Regions from separate parts of the Cytobacillus spartinae genome, predicted to be linked through region 2. Evidence: a T-box and tRNA genes for the amino acid it is inferred to sense, from the RefSeq annotation. Region 2 holds a T-box; the other holds one or more tRNA genes.
What was found. A T-box is a leader RNA that pairs with one kind of tRNA and senses whether it is charged. The one in region 2 lies ahead of trpS (tryptophan--tRNA ligase), so its partner is inferred to be a tRNA-Trp.
Positions count from the first base shown of each region.

Region 1: it encodes a tRNA-Trp, which carries the amino acid that the T-box ahead of trpS (tryptophan--tRNA ligase) is inferred to sense. The anticodon was not compared.

Region 1 is NZ_JBIACK010000002.1:628-8,207, forward strand. It holds tRNA gene ACFYKX_RS05890 (tRNA-Lys) at 5-80, shown strand; tRNA gene ACFYKX_RS05895 (tRNA-Leu) at 96-180, shown strand; tRNA gene ACFYKX_RS05900 (tRNA-Gly) at 186-260, shown strand; tRNA gene ACFYKX_RS05905 (tRNA-Leu) at 276-364, shown strand; tRNA gene ACFYKX_RS05910 (tRNA-Arg) at 383-459, shown strand; tRNA gene ACFYKX_RS05915 (tRNA-Pro) at 469-545, shown strand; tRNA gene ACFYKX_RS05920 (tRNA-Ala) at 559-634, shown strand; tRNA gene ACFYKX_RS05925 (tRNA-Met) at 672-745, shown strand; tRNA gene ACFYKX_RS05930 (tRNA-Ser) at 767-859, shown strand; tRNA gene ACFYKX_RS05935 (tRNA-Met) at 1,039-1,115, shown strand; tRNA gene ACFYKX_RS05940 (tRNA-Asp) at 1,132-1,207, shown strand; tRNA gene ACFYKX_RS05945 (tRNA-Phe) at 1,347-1,419, shown strand; tRNA gene ACFYKX_RS05950 (tRNA-Tyr) at 1,431-1,514, shown strand; tRNA gene ACFYKX_RS05955 (tRNA-Trp) at 1,563-1,636, shown strand; tRNA gene ACFYKX_RS05960 (tRNA-His) at 1,650-1,725, shown strand; tRNA gene ACFYKX_RS05965 (tRNA-Gln) at 1,730-1,804, shown strand; tRNA gene ACFYKX_RS05970 (tRNA-Cys) at 1,810-1,883, shown strand; tRNA gene ACFYKX_RS05975 (tRNA-Gly) at 1,900-1,973, shown strand; tRNA gene ACFYKX_RS05980 (tRNA-Ile) at 1,987-2,063, shown strand; tRNA gene ACFYKX_RS05985 (tRNA-Asn) at 2,118-2,192, shown strand; gene ACFYKX_RS05990 (DUF4395 domain-containing protein) at 2,543-2,977, shown strand; gene ACFYKX_RS05995 (response regulator) at 3,154-3,549, shown strand; gene ACFYKX_RS06000 (hypothetical protein) at 3,542-4,471, shown strand; gene ACFYKX_RS06005 (hypothetical protein) at 4,515-4,637, opposite strand; gene ACFYKX_RS06010 (winged helix-turn-helix domain-containing protein) at 5,019-5,714, shown strand; gene ACFYKX_RS06015 (sensor histidine kinase) at 5,716-7,128, shown strand; gene ACFYKX_RS06020 (S1C family serine protease) at 7,278-7,580, shown strand, end outside.
Region 2 is NZ_JBIACK010000002.1:227,777-235,356, reverse strand. It holds gene opp3b (oligopeptide ABC transporter permease) at 1-256, opposite strand, end outside; gene ACFYKX_RS07120 (peptide ABC transporter substrate-binding protein) at 405-2,093, opposite strand; gene ACFYKX_RS07115 (DUF3899 domain-containing protein) at 2,379-2,741, shown strand; T-box leader at 2,795-3,042, shown strand; gene trpS (tryptophan--tRNA ligase) at 3,194-4,186, shown strand; gene ACFYKX_RS07105 (YjbA family protein) at 4,255-5,001, opposite strand; gene ACFYKX_RS07100 (hypothetical protein) at 5,097-5,351, opposite strand; gene opp4C (oligopeptide ABC transporter permease) at 5,498-6,418, opposite strand; gene opp4B (oligopeptide ABC transporter permease) at 6,432-7,397, opposite strand; gene opp4A (oligopeptide ABC transporter substrate-binding protein) at 7,431-7,580, opposite strand, start outside.

The DNA.
Region 1 (7,580 bases), 230 kb from region 2:
TTTTGAGCCATTAGCTCAGTCGGTAGAGCATCTGACTTTTAATCAGAGGGTCGAAGGTTCGAATCCTTCATGGCTCACCATTTATATTATTATATGCGGGTGTGGCGGAATTGGCAGACGCACTAGACTTAGGATCTAGCGCCGCAAGGCGTGGGGGTTCGACTCCCTTCACCCGCACCATATATGCGGAAGTAGTTCAGTGGTAGAATACAACCTTGCCAAGGTTGGGGTCGCGGGTTCGAATCCCGTCTTCCGCTCCAAGTTTTAATAGATGTGCCGGGGTGGCGGAACTGGCAGACGCACAGGACTTAAAATCCTGCGGTAGGTGACTACCGTACCGGTTCGATTCCGGTCCTCGGCACCACTTTTAAACTAATAATATGCGCCCGTAGCTCAATTGGATAGAGCGTCTGACTACGGATCAGAAGGTTATGGGTTCGACTCCTTTCGGGCGCGCCATATATTTTGCGGGGAGTAGCTCAGCTTGGTAGAGCACTTGGTTTGGGACCAAGGGGTCGCAGGTTCGAATCCTGTCTTCCCGACCATTCTTATAACATTGGGGCCTTAGCTCAGCTGGGAGAGCGCCTGCCTTGCACGCAGGAGGTCAGCGGTTCGATCCCGCTAGGCTCCACCATTTTTATTCCATAAGATAGAAATACTACTAATATTTTGGCGGTGTAGCTCAGCTGGCTAGAGCGTACGGTTCATACCCGTGAGGTCGTGGGTTCGACTCCCTCCGCCGCTACTTAATAATTAAACATCCTTTGGAGGTATACCCAAGTCTGGCTGAAGGGATCGGTCTTGAAAACCGACAGGCGGGTCAAACCGCGCGGGGGTTCGAATCCCTCTACCTCCTCCATTTTTATCTATTCCTTACTATTATCGCGGGGTGGAGCACGATCGATATTACTTCTTCGATTAAACTTCAGCGCACCGATTGAGTTAATTCTTGAATGTACTTACTGAAATCGGGGCGGTCATTCCGTAGAAACTTATGCTTACAAAAAGCATGTTGGATAACTATATATATTCTATTATCGCGGGGTGGAGCAGTCTGGTAGCTCGTCGGGCTCATAACCCGAAGGTCGCAGGTTCAAATCCTGTCCCCGCAACCAATTTATTAAAAATGTTGGTCCCGTGGTGTAGCGGTTAACATGCCTGCCTGTCACGCAGGAGATCGCGGGTTCGATTCCCGTCGGGACCGCCATTAATTATAATATACGGCTCAGTAGCTCAGTTGGTAGAGCACGATGAGTATGCTACTCTGGTTTCACATCCAGCGTACCGATTGTTAAATCGGGACGAAGGACGACGTTAGATTTAAATATGAAAGAATTATAATATATGGCTCAGTAGCTCAGTTGGTAGAGCAAAGGACTGAAAATCCTTGTGTCGGCGGTTCGATTCCGTCCTGAGCCACCTTTTTATTTGGAGGGGTAGCGAAGTGGCTAAACGCGGCGGACTGTAAATCCGCTCCTTAGGGTTCGGCGGTTCGAATCCGTCCCCCTCCACCATTTAGTATTATTGGGTAAATAGCTTTTTAATTGTATATAAGTTAATGTAGGGGTATAGTTTAAAGGTAGAACGAAGGTCTCCAAAACCTTTGGTGTGGGTTCGATTCCTACTACCCCTGCCAAGTGACTGTTATGGCGATTGTGGCGAAGTGGTTAACGCATCGGATTGTGGTTCCGACATTCGTGGGTTCGATTCCCATCAGTCGCCCCATAAATGGGCTATAGCCAAGCGGTAAGGCATCGCACTTTGACTGCGACATGCGTTGGTTCGAATCCAGCTAGCCCAGCCAATAAAGGCGGCATAGCCAAGTGGTAAGGCACAGGTCTGCAACACCTTTATCCCCGGTTCAAATCCGGGTGCCGCCTCCAATAAAGTTTTATACCTGCGGGTGTAGTTTAATGGTAAAACCTCAGCCTTCCAAGCTGATGTCGTGGGTTCGATTCCCATCACCCGCTCCATTTTATTATATATGGGCCTATAGCTCAGCTGGTTAGAGCGCACGCCTGATAAGCGTGAGGTCGATGGTTCGAGTCCATTTAGGCCCACCATATAAAAATAATTAAATGATATTCATTAAATTGTATATAATATTATTATATTATTCCGCAGTAGCTCAGTGGTAGAGCACTCGGCTGTTAACCGAGCGGTCGTAGGTTCGAATCCTACCTGCGGAGCCAAAACATACATATATCCGGCCAACCGGCTTTTTTTTATGCCAAAAAAGGCTATGTCTCAAACTTGACATGGCCTTTTATAATCCCTTATATTCTTGTAAAGAACGTGCGAATTTTCCTGAACCGGAACAAACTGGGCATTCTTTTTTAAAGAAGATATTTTTTCTTACAAAGCCGTCTCCATTACATTTTCTACATATTCCTATTATCCTCAATTTAGCGGTCTCCTTATATTCATACTCTTATCATTTTTCCATCTCTTAATTAATCTTATACAAATATAACAAATCATTTTCTGTACATATTAAAAGCATAAAGGTTTGGTACATTCGTATAAGTAAGGTGGGCTTTAATTGCAACAAAGAACTTCTTCAATCCCAAAACCGCTAGTGACTACAAATCAATGGTTTATTGTTATAAGTGTATTATCAACATGGATAGTAGAAAATCATTATATCTTGCTACTACCTTTAGTTACGGGATTATCCAGTTTAATTTTTAATAAAAATCCGCTAATGAATATAGCTAAACGTTTTTTTAAGAAGCCTGCATCATCTTATCCTCAAGAAGATTTCGCACAACAAAGATTTAATCAATACATCTCCGTAATGTTGTTATCTTTAGGTTTCATTAGTTATCTATCCGGTTTTCAGGTTGTAGGATTTATTTTTACAGCGATGGTTGCATTAGCAGCATTGATCGCAATCCTTGGTTTTTGCGTTGGCTGCTTTGTTAGGTACAAATGGATCCAATACAATTACCGTAAGAAGTTAAGAAATGAATCCTAAACTCCTACGTCAGTCTATCAAATTAGACTGACGTTTTTTGTTATAGTTCTAGGATGAATTACCTCCTGATTGTTCAAAAAATAGTCAAAAAGTATTATCTTTTCAATGAGAGGTAAAGGATTCTTTAATATTCATGTAGAAATTACTAAGTAGCTTTGACTAAGGAGATGACAGATGTGGAAAACAATTTAAAAGTGTTAATTTGTGATGACTCAGTCTTAATACGCAAAAAATTTAGAAGCATACTGGAAAAGTGTAAATGTAACGATATTTTAGAAGCTGAGAATGGTGTAGTTGCTGTCGAGATGGCAAAGACACATAATCCTGATCTGGTATTTATGGATATAGTTATGCCGGATAAGGATGGGATTGAAGCTTTAGGCGAGATTAAAGAATTCAATCGTGACATAAAAGTGGTAATGGCTTCTTCTGCTGGTACAAAGGATCATTTAAAAAAAGCATTAGAAAAGGGTGCTTATGACTTTATCCAAAAACCTATTTCTCTTGAGGCCATTACATACTTAATTGAGAAGGTTCTAGTGGAGGATAAGGAGGGAAGGATCAATGTTTAGTCAATACTTCGGTCACTATCTTTTAAACCGTGGGCTAATTACGAAGGAGCAGTTAACGGATGCATTAGAGTTTCAACAATCGGTACACGTTAAATTTGGAGTAATAGCAGTCGATGAAGGATATATGACAGCAGTTCAAGTAGACGAAGTACATGAAAAACAAAAACAGGTGGATAAGCGATTTGGAGAGATTGCAGTTGAACTAGGCTATCTAACAAATGATCAAGTAGACGACATGTTATCTTCTCAAAAACAGAATCACTTGCTGTTGGCTCAAGCCTTGGTAGATCGTGAATATATGACCATTGATGCTTTTTCAAAAGCTTTAAATGATTATAAAAAGGATTACAGTCTTACGGATGATAAGTTTGAGGCTATTAAGAGTGGAGATATTGATGCACTGGTTGAAACGCTGCTTGATGGAAAAGCTTCGACTAGTAAAGACTTCTATAAAGAATACTTATCACTTTTCGCTAAGAATCTAATAAGATTTGTTGATGATCAAGTCTATTTGGAATTTTCAGGAATGAATGATGGTCACCTATCAGATTGGTATGTGTATCAAGAAATTACTGGAGACTCGCCGCTTTATACAGGAGTAGCGGCAAATGAGGACGTGTTCCTTTATATCGCTTCAAAATATGCAGAAGAAGATCTTGCAGTTGTAGATGAGCTTGCACAGGCTTCCGTAAGTGAATTTTTAAATTTGCATAATGGGATATTCTTAGTGAATATGTCTAATAAAGGCATTGAACTAAATATGAAGCCACAGTCAGTTGTGAATGAAGTTAGCACCAAAGGAGTTAACGCTGATTTCCTAGTAACAGTTAGTATTTCTAAAGGAACTTTCCATTTACTATTATCTGAGGAGCCAGAAAACGTACAAATTCAATTAAAAGAAAGCAATCAACAATTAGTATAAATAGTTAAAAGGTTACTCATAATGTTTGGGTAGCCTTTTTTATTTACCAATCTTGAGTCATTTCTAATAAATGATCAATCTCGATTGTAGACATCTTAAAATCCTCTTCCACCAGTTCATTTGTCGCTTCTAATAATTCATCTATGTCCGTTCTTATTAATCTCATAAGTTTTCCTCCTATTCGTCCTATTATATTCCCTTTTCTAAGAAAAGCGAAACTTTAAACCTTAGTTTTTCAGTTGTTAATACATTATTCGTTTCTCATTTTTTGGTTATGGGGGTCCTTTAATAAATAAATTCTAATTCTAAGATCTACTGAGGGTGAATTTATAGTACAAAAAAGTTGCACCCATGGAACGCTATAATGAAGGCAATTATGAACAAACTATTTCAAATTTATTAATAAATAAGGAAATCTTTAGATTACAAATGATATTAGTTTGCATTTTAATTATTTTTTGATAAAAAGAAAGTATGTATACCCTAGAACTGTGTTGGTTGATAGGTGAATTTATATAATAGATTGGATATTTAAATGGAGGAAATTATGAAAATTTTAGTAATAGAGGATAATGAAAGTGTTTGTTCCATGATTGAAATGTTTTTCTCAAAAGAAGGTATCCATGGTGAATTTGTGCATAATGGACTTGAAGGTTATGAACGATATAGAAAAGATACTTGGGACTTGTTGATTGTAGATTGGATGCTTCCAGGTATGGACGGGGTAACCTTATGTCGAAAAATTAGAGAGGAAGGAAGTGCTGTACCTATTATTATGCTAACTGCTAAGGACAGTGAATCTGACCAGGTTCTCGGACTTGAAATGGGTGCGGATGATTATGTAACAAAACCATTTAGTCCGCTAGCTCTGATGGCAAGAATTAAGGCCGTAACACGTCGGGCAAATAGTGGTATGAGTGATAATCGGGGAGAAAGAGGACAATTACACACAAAGCATTTGGCAATTAATAAGGATACGAGGGAAGTATTATTAAATGGACAGTTAGTCGATAATCTAACCCCTAAAGAATTCGAATTGCTTTATTTTTTTGTACAGCATCCAAAGCAGGTGTTTACAAGAGAGCAATTATTAGAACGAGTTTGGGGCTATCAATTTTATGGAGATGAACGGACGGTAGATGTTCATATTAAAAGGCTCCGAAAAAAGATTGGAACAGAGACTCAACCTTTTTTCCATACTATATGGGGGATTGGTTATAAGTTTGATGAAACGGTAGAATGAAATGAAGATTAAATATTTGTATCAGCAATTGATCAGTCATTTTAGTGTCATCCTGGTTGCTTTCTTGGTACTTAGTTTGTTGTTTGCTCACTATGTTGAGAGACTAGTGTATCAAAATAAAGTGGACGAGTTAGTAGTCTATGGAGAGCATATATTAGATGATCTAGTTCGAAACCAAGGTCAGCAAGAAAGAGTCATCAATCAATATAGCACTGTACTTAAAGGAAGAAAGATAAACTTCAGTATATTTGATCGCTCAGGTAATATTCTCTATCCTGTTGATCGGTTGGGACCCGATATTAAACTGGCTGATGAAGTCTTAAATCAGATTTCTAACGGTGAGGCTGTTGTTGTACGGAACAAAATTAAACGATTAAATCAAGAAGTGACGTTGGTAGCATTACCTTACTTAGTTAACAATAGGTTATCAGGAGGGATATTGCTTACTTCTCCGATTAGTGGTTCTAGAGAAATGATTGGCCAGATCAATCAATACTTGTTTTATACGGTTTTAATCTCTTTAACGATATCCTTACTTCTTAGTTGGCTATTCTCACGAATTCATGTAAATCGAATTAAACGAATTCAAGAAGCAACGTCAAATATCTCTGCAGGTAACTATAATGTGAATATTTCTGACTCAAATTTTGATGAAATAGGCGAATTAGCTCAGGATTTTAACAAGATGGTAAATAAACTGAGGGTTTCTATGGAAGAGATTGAAAGCCTTGAAAATCGTAGAAGGAACTTTATGTCGGATGTCTCCCATGAGCTAAGAACGCCTCTGACAACGATTAGTGGTGTGATTGAAGGAATCAAAAATGACATGATTGCTGAAGAGGAAAAAGAAAAAGGGATTAACTTAGTCAGTCAGGAAACAAAACGTTTAATTAGGCTAGTAAATGAAAATCTTGATTACGATAAAATCAGATCAAATCAAATTAAGCTTTTTCCCTATGATATAGAACTAATTGAAGTATTTGAAGTGATTAAAGATCAATTGACCTTACAAGCGAAGGAAAAGCAAAATGAAATTCATGTCCTAGTTGAAGAAGACGTAATCGTACATGCTGATTATGATAGACTCATTCAAATATTGATTAATATTACAAAGAACAGTATCCAATTTACAAGTAACGGAGATATTTGGTTAAGAGGTCTAGCTTCGAATGGTGAAACTGTGATAGAAATTGAGGACAATGGAATTGGGATTGATCAAGCTGAAATAGAAAAGATTTGGCATCGGTTTTATAAAGCTGATTTATCCAGAACTAGCAATCCGTTTGGTGAGTTCGGCTTAGGACTTTCTATTGTAAAACAATTGGTTCAGCTTCATAAAGGTTCAATTGAGGTCAGTAGTGAAAAGAATAAAGGAACAAAATTTACGATTCGACTTCCTTTCAAAAATAAATAATTCCTAAAAAGCTACAAGATTATTAAAGTCTTGTAGCTTTATTTTTTTTAGAAAATTACAGGTCTTTTAAAAAATTGTTAAAGGTTTGTTCATATTTACTCGGTATGCTTAGAACAAGTAAGAAAGCGATCCCAATAGGAGGAAATAAGATGAATGAGGAACATTCGTACAAACCAGAACAAAAAACAATTAGAAAAAATAGATCTTTAAAGGGTTTTATTTCAACATTAGCAGCAGGTGTTGTTGGATCCGCGCTAACTTTAGCAGTTATCCCTCATACAGATTACTTAAATCAATTTGGACAAACTGACGCTGTTTTACAGGAACAATCCATTCAATCACCTATTGTACCGACTAAAACTTCAACTACACAAACTGGAGAAACCTCAATTGCAGATATGGTTGAGAATGCTTCAAAAGCGATTGTAGGCGTTGTAAACCTACAAGAACAG
Region 2 (7,580 bases):
CCTCAGCATTACTAAATTGGAATGATGTACCTAGGTCACCTTGAACCAGGTTTGTCATATATTTAACATATTGAACTGGTACTGGCTTATCCAAATCATACTTTTCAAGCATGACTTCTAGCTGAGCAGGGGATAATTTTGCTTGGTTCTTAAATGGTGTACCAGGAATTAGTTTCATTAAAAAGAATGTTAATGAAGCGATAATAAATAACGTTATTATCATATAAAATACACGCTGAGCTATATATTTTACCATTCTCGCACCTCCTATGGAATATTAGAAAATATTGAATTTTCCCCATCTTTCGACAATTCTCAAACAGGGAAAAAGAGAGTATATTTGAGACAATATACTCTCTTCTATTCCTAATTATAAAGGGTTAACCAAATAATTTCATTGGAAATTATTTTTTAAGCTTAGCCCACTTCCAGCTGAATTCAGCACCAACAAGGTGGTAAGTGAAGCCTTCGATTCTTTCATCTACAAGAATGTTAGCTGCACGTTGGTAAGTAGGTGCAATTGCAAAGTCATCAAACAATAATTTTTCAGCATCTTGTAATGCTTCGAAACGCTCAGCTGGCTTGTCAGCTAGAGTTGTTTGAGCTTCTTTAACTAATCTGTCATATTCTGCATTAGAGTAAGACATTTTGTTATGTCCTCCACCAGTTACCCAAAGGTCAGAGAAACTCATTGGATCTAGGTAGTCAGGACCCCAACCAGAGTGAAGGATATCATAATCTTGACTATCTTCACGATCTAAACGTACAGAGAAAGGTACGCTTTGAAGGTCAATCGTTAAACCAGGAAGAGTAGTTTGTAATTGATCTTTAATGAAAGCATCGATTGTTTTAGCAAGTTCAGAGTCACTAGCAACATAAGTGAAAGTTAATTCAGTTTTGCCAAGTTCTTCTAAACCTTTTGTCCAATATTCAGCAGCTTTTTCAGCATCATAAGTGTTAAAATCACCGTGTTTTTCACGGAAATCTGCACCTGTTTCAGGGTGCTTAACAAATTCTGCAGGCATAGCATAGTTAGCAGCTAATGAACCATTTTGAATTACATCGTTAACCATAGCATCTTTATCAAATGCTAGAGCAAGTGCAGCACGGATGTTTTTGTTTTTAAGAGCTTCGTTTTCTTGGTTAAACTTTAACCAGAATTCAGTTGGCTCTAACCATTTAACTAAACGTGGGTCACCCTCATATTGAGAGATTACCGCTGGCATAGAAAGTTTTGTAGTAACATGAGCTTCTCCCGCTTCGAAAGCGTTTGCAGCTGCTTGTGGATCTTTTAATACGTTAAAGTTAATTTTTGTAAGGGTTACATTTTCAGCATCCCAGTAATCTTCGTTCTTTTCTAAAGTCCATTCAGTTGCAGCAACGCCGTCCCATTTAGTCATTTTGTATGGTCCGTTGAAAATTAAATTTTCTGCGTTAGAAGCAAATGCTTCACCTTTTTCTTCAACAAACTTTTGGTTTTGAGGATAGAAAGTACCAAAAGCCATTAAAGATAAGAAATATGGTACTGGCTTTTCTAGAGTTACTTCTAGTTCGTTATCGCTAAGAGCTTTAACACCTAGTTCGCTTAACTCCATTTCACCTTTATATACAGATTCAGCATTTTTAATTACACCAGGCATGATGTAAGGACCGTATACTGATGCAGTATCTGGTGCAATAGCACGTTGCCAAGCAAATACGAAGTCATGTGCAGTAACAGCGTCACCGTTAGACCATTTTGCATCTCTGATTTTGAAAGTATAAACTGTTGAATCTTCGTTAACAGTAGGCTCACCGTCTGCTAATGCAGGGATAGGATTTTGTTCCGGATCCATACGGTATAAACCTTCGTTTGTGTTGTTTAACATTGAGAAACCAACTGTATCTTCAGCCATAACAGAATCCATTGATGGAATCTCTGCTGATTCTAATACAGTAATTTCTTGTACATCAGCGTATGCTGACTCTTCAGTATCTGTAGTACCTTCGTTATCTCCAGCTTCGTTTTCAGTATCTCCACCACCAGAACATGCCGCTAAGAACATGCTTAGTACTAGTGTTAATACTAAAAGCCATGAAAATTTGTTTTTCACTGGAAGACCTCCCTTTTATCTATTTTCTGAAAAATTACTACATTGCCTATTATACATATAATTAAATCATTGTACATATTTTTTTAAAAAAATTTTACACTATTCATAAAACACCACAATAATATAAATAAAATAATATGGTATAATACATAAATGGCTTTATATCAAGCTTTGTCGCCTATCTAAGTAATTTCCATGCACTGAAATTCTTATTATTATTGGAATTACTTTACTTTTTTCACGCTTTAATGTTGTGAAGTCAATAATATTTTTAGGAGAGTTTTCATGATAAAATCCCAATACCGACCAACCATTTTTCTCTTTTTGATCTCCCAGTTAGCCATTATTTTAATATCAATTTTTAATTACCAGAGTGTCACTTTGTTGCATTACATAAATATCTCATTCTATATTTCATGCTTGTTTTTATTTACTTCTTTAATTATTTTTACCGTTAATACCGGTTTTTTTGATCGAATTACTAAATCATTTCGATTGATCTTCTCTGGGAAAGATGTGACTAAAGAAATGGTTGAAGAGATGAGACCACTGTCTCAAGTAATCAGCTTTAACTACTCCCCTATTTTAATGAATGGAATTTTGAATACTTTTCTTATGCTAATTGCTTTAAGCATCTATTATATTTAACCAAACCCTTGATAATTATCGCGTTTTTTTTTATAATGCAAAATAAGTAAATAATTTTAGCAATGAGAAAGAGTAGTACATTTATCCTGTGGATTCAAAGAGAGTTTGTGGTTGGTGTAAACAAACATCCAAATAAATGGAATGGACTTTTGAGCTTCTCTGTGAACTTGTTATTTCCAAATAACAATAGTAGTAGTAGACGTAAATCTGCGTTAAAGATTCCATGATATCACATATTGTGGAGCAAAGTGACTCTTTCGCGGAGTAAATAGGGTGGCAACACGGACCATTCGTCCCTAACAATTAGGAGACGAGTGGTCTTTTTGTGTTTTCATGGACCATTTTACGTATATTATTTTCTGAACTATTCTACGTCATGTTGGTTCAACTCTTTCTTTAGCTTAGGAACAAATTCAAATTATAATAAAATAGTTTTAGGAGGAAGTAAATCTATGCAAAATATTTTTTCTGGCATCCAGCCAAGTGGAACCATTACCCTAGGGAATTATATCGGGGCAATGAAGCAATTTGTTGAGCTTCAACATGAGTACAACTGCAACTTTTGTATCGTTGATCAACATGCGATAACCATAGCTCAAGACCCTCAACAACTCCGAAAAAACATCCGAAGTCTTGCTGCATTATATATTGCGTGTGGAATTGACCCGGAAAAGTCTACTTTATTTATACAATCTGAAGTTCCAGCTCATGCGCAAGCAGGATGGATGCTGCAATGTGTAGCTTATATCGGTGAACTAGAAAGAATGACTCAATTTAAAGATAAATCTGCTGGTAAAGATGGGGTTTCTGCTGGACTTTTAACGTATCCACCACTGATGGCTGCAGATATTCTGCTATATAGCACAAATTTGGTTCCAGTTGGAGAGGATCAAAAGCAACATTTAGAATTAACTCGCGATTTAGCCGAACGATTTAACAAAAAATATAATGACATTTTTACTATTCCAGAGGTTCGAATTGCTGAAGTTGGAGCACGTGTTATGTCATTACAAGATCCACTAAAGAAAATGAGCAAATCAGATCCAAATAACAAAGCATTTATATCCCTTTTAGATGAACCAAAACAAATTGAGAAAAAAATTAAGAGTGCTGTTACCGATTCAGAAGGAATCGTAAAATATGATAAGGAAAATAAGCCTGGAGTATCAAACCTTCTATCTATTTACTCAATCCTTTCAAATAGAAGTATTGCTGATATTGAAAAAGATTATATTGGAAAAGGGTATGGAGATTTTAAAGCAGATTTAGCTCAAGTAGTGATCGACACACTGGAACCAATCCAAACAAAATATCATGAACTAATGAATTCCTCCGAGTTAGATGAAATACTAGACCGAGGAGCTGAAAAAGCTGATAGAGTCGCTAGTAAAATGCTTAAGAAAATGGAAAACGCTATGGGTCTTGGCAGAAAAAAGAAGAAATAAGCAAAAGGAGCTGAGATTTCAGCTCCTTTTTAAAGTATATTTTTCAGTAAACTTCCGTTTCAATATAACTAATTCACTTTTGGACCATGCTCCATTTCCCAAAGTTTCTCAAAAAAGGGTTGTCCTTTAATTAAATTTTCGCAAAAATGCTCATGCTTGCTTGTCCATCCATATTTCGTTTGTTCGAAAAGTTGATTCCAAGCACTTTCAAAATTTAAATTTTGTATATCCATGTACCTCTCTGGGCTCCACTCTGTGTACCAATACCTTACTTCAGCGACATTCTTTGAAGAGTGAAGTTGATCAAGTGCCATAAATAATAATTGCTTTAGTTGTCTTTCTTTTCTTGTTAACCCATTCATCAGCTGTGGCTCGGGTGAAAGAATATGAAACTCCTTTAATGAAGATTGGTCATTAAAGTTGTATTGGATAGGTTCATGATTCTCAATCATTTCATACACTAACTGTTCTTGTCTTGGTATTAACCTACTTTTTCTGATTGGTATGTTATATCCTATCGTATCCACAACTAGAATTCCGGTCCCATCCGTTGCAACAAAACAATAATCTAATTGGATTCGTTCATGATTTTTTCTTAAATATGCCTTTTGATAAATATCATCCAGTAGCTGCTGAGGTAGCTCCGATAAGTCATTCTCTATGTAGTTAAAAAGAACTGTGTCTAATTTTAATAAAGGAACTTGATCTAGTAGTTCAACTCCATCATCTTTTCTCCATTCATGGAAATGACATACATTGTATCCGTTCTCTTCACCTTCGAACCAATTCACCCAAACATCATGAAGATACAACATGTATTAACCCCTCACTTCAGAAACTATTTGTCACTCAGTATGGGCAGACATACGTTAATTTATTCCTAAAATACAACCTTTAGCCATTTTTTAACCTATACATTTCTATTCCCCGGGAAGTAGATACTTAACCAAATTAGAATAATACCAATCAGCAGAAGATAACATTCAATTCGTGTAGATATATAATTAAAGTACTCAACCATGTTGTGTCCAGTAGTTAACAAATTCAAATAAGCAATGGTACTAACACCGCCTGAAACAGCTAAGCCAAACCCTGTTAGTAGAACAAATATTCTAAAAAGCATGTCCGCAATCCTTAAAAACAAAGGTTGTCTTATCTTTTCCATACATCCACATCACCTCTGGACTTGTCCATTTATACATATATATGAAAAATGGGACAAGATATGAATCAATATGGGTGTTAGAGGATGCAAATTTATTAAGAAAAAAGAGAGAAAAAAAAAATCTACCATATCAGGATGGTAGATTTTTATCTGTTCGATTTAGGGTTAAAGGCATCTTTTAGACCTTCACCAATAAAGTTAATTGAAAGGATTGTAAATGTTAATACTGCAGCTGGTGGGATCCAAATCCACCATTTGTTTGTTAATACATCTGGACTTCTTGCTTCTTGTAGCATGTTACCCCATGTTGGAATGTTCATTGGAACTCCGAATCCTAAGAAACTTAATCCCGTCTCTGCTACGATCATACTTGCAAGAATTAGAGTAGCTTGTACAATGATGGTTGACATTACGTTTGGTAACAAGTGTTTAAAAATCGTTTTAGCTGGTGAACATCCAATTGAGATTGCACTCATAATGTATTCATTCTCTTTTTCGGCCATTACTTTGCTTCGTACTAGACGAGCAGCACCGGTCCAGCTGAGTACACTTATTACGAAAATCAATGTTCCTGTACTAGATTCTAAGAATATAGACTTTAAAACGATAACGAATAGTAAGAATGGGAAGTTCATCATAAAATCAGTGAATCTCATTAATGCGTTATCAACCCAGCCTCCAAAGAATCCAGCTGTTGCACCTACAATTGTTCCTATTGTAATAACGGTAATCGTAATCGAAAATGCTAGTAATAATGATGTTTGACCACCATGTAGAGTTCTCGCAAACACGTCTCTTCCTGACTTATCTGTTCCGAAAGGGTGCTCTGCAGATGGTTCCTTACTCATTTGAGTAAAGTTAATTTTATTTGTTTCTTCTACCGGAACGGTTAATGGCTCAGCTAAGAGTGACATAACGGTTACTGTAATAAGAAATATAAGACTAGCCATTGCAATTTTATTTTTCAAAAACTTTCGGCGGGCGAGAGCCCAAGGTGATTGGCTTTTAGGAGGCTTTACAGGCTCCATAATAGCCGTCGAACTTTGCTGTGATACTGATGGTTCCATAACTCTCACCTACCTAACTTAAACGAATTCGTGGGTCTACTAGACCGTATAGTAAATCTGCTACTAAGTTTCCGATTAATGTTAAGATCGTTAACATCATCGCAATTGCCATCATAACTGAATAATCTCGAGAGTTTACAGATTCAACGAAAAGATATCCGATTCCAGGATAAGTAAAGATTGTTTCTGTAATAATTGCTCCTCCGAAAATTCCCGCAATATCGAAACCTAACAGTGTAATAATTGGAATAACAGAGTTTCTTAAAATGTGCTTATTATAAATCGCTGATTCTTTCGTACCTTTAGCTCTTGCAGTACGAACATAATCTTTACGAGAGCTTTCGATCATATCATTACGTAAAAACTGAGTATAACCAGCAGTCGCCATAGCACCTAATACTAGTGCTGGTAAAATTGTATGTTTCGCTTTACTCAAAACATAGTCTATTGTTCCAGGTTCAATACCACTACCAATACTTCCCGTAGCAGGAACCCATCTTAACTCGATTGCAAATACATAAATGGCTACTAGTGCAGCAACAAAACTTGGTATTGCTAATGCTAAATAGTTCATTCCGGCTATTAAATAGTCTCCTGGACTATATGCAAACCTTCCTGAGAAAGATCCCATTAAAAATGCTAAAAAGTAAGTAATTAATAATGCTGAAATACCTAAAATGATGGTATTTGGTAAACGATCTCCGACTAACTCCATTACTGGTTGCTTATGAACAAATGAATCTCCAAAATCTCCTTGTACCACTCCGCTCATCCAACGAATATATTGAATGTGAATAGGGTCATTTAGCCCCATTTTCTCACGCATTTCTTCAATGTATTCTGGATCAGAGTTTAGAGGGTCAATCTTCCCAGATAGGGCATCCCCTGGCATTAATTTCGCCAGGGTGAATACCACTACTGAGATAAGGAAAATTATTGGAATCATGCCTAATATTCGTCGAATAGTGTATTGTAGCATTCTCCATTCCCCTTATCAAAACAAATTTCTGTATTACTCTACGATGTGCCAGTTGTAGAACTCGTCAGTTCCGAATGGAGTTACTACTACGCCACCAACGCGCTTGTTAATTGCCCAAGGATCAACACGTTGTTCGAAGAAGATGATTGGTAACTCTTCGTTAACAAGTTTTTGCCACTCGTT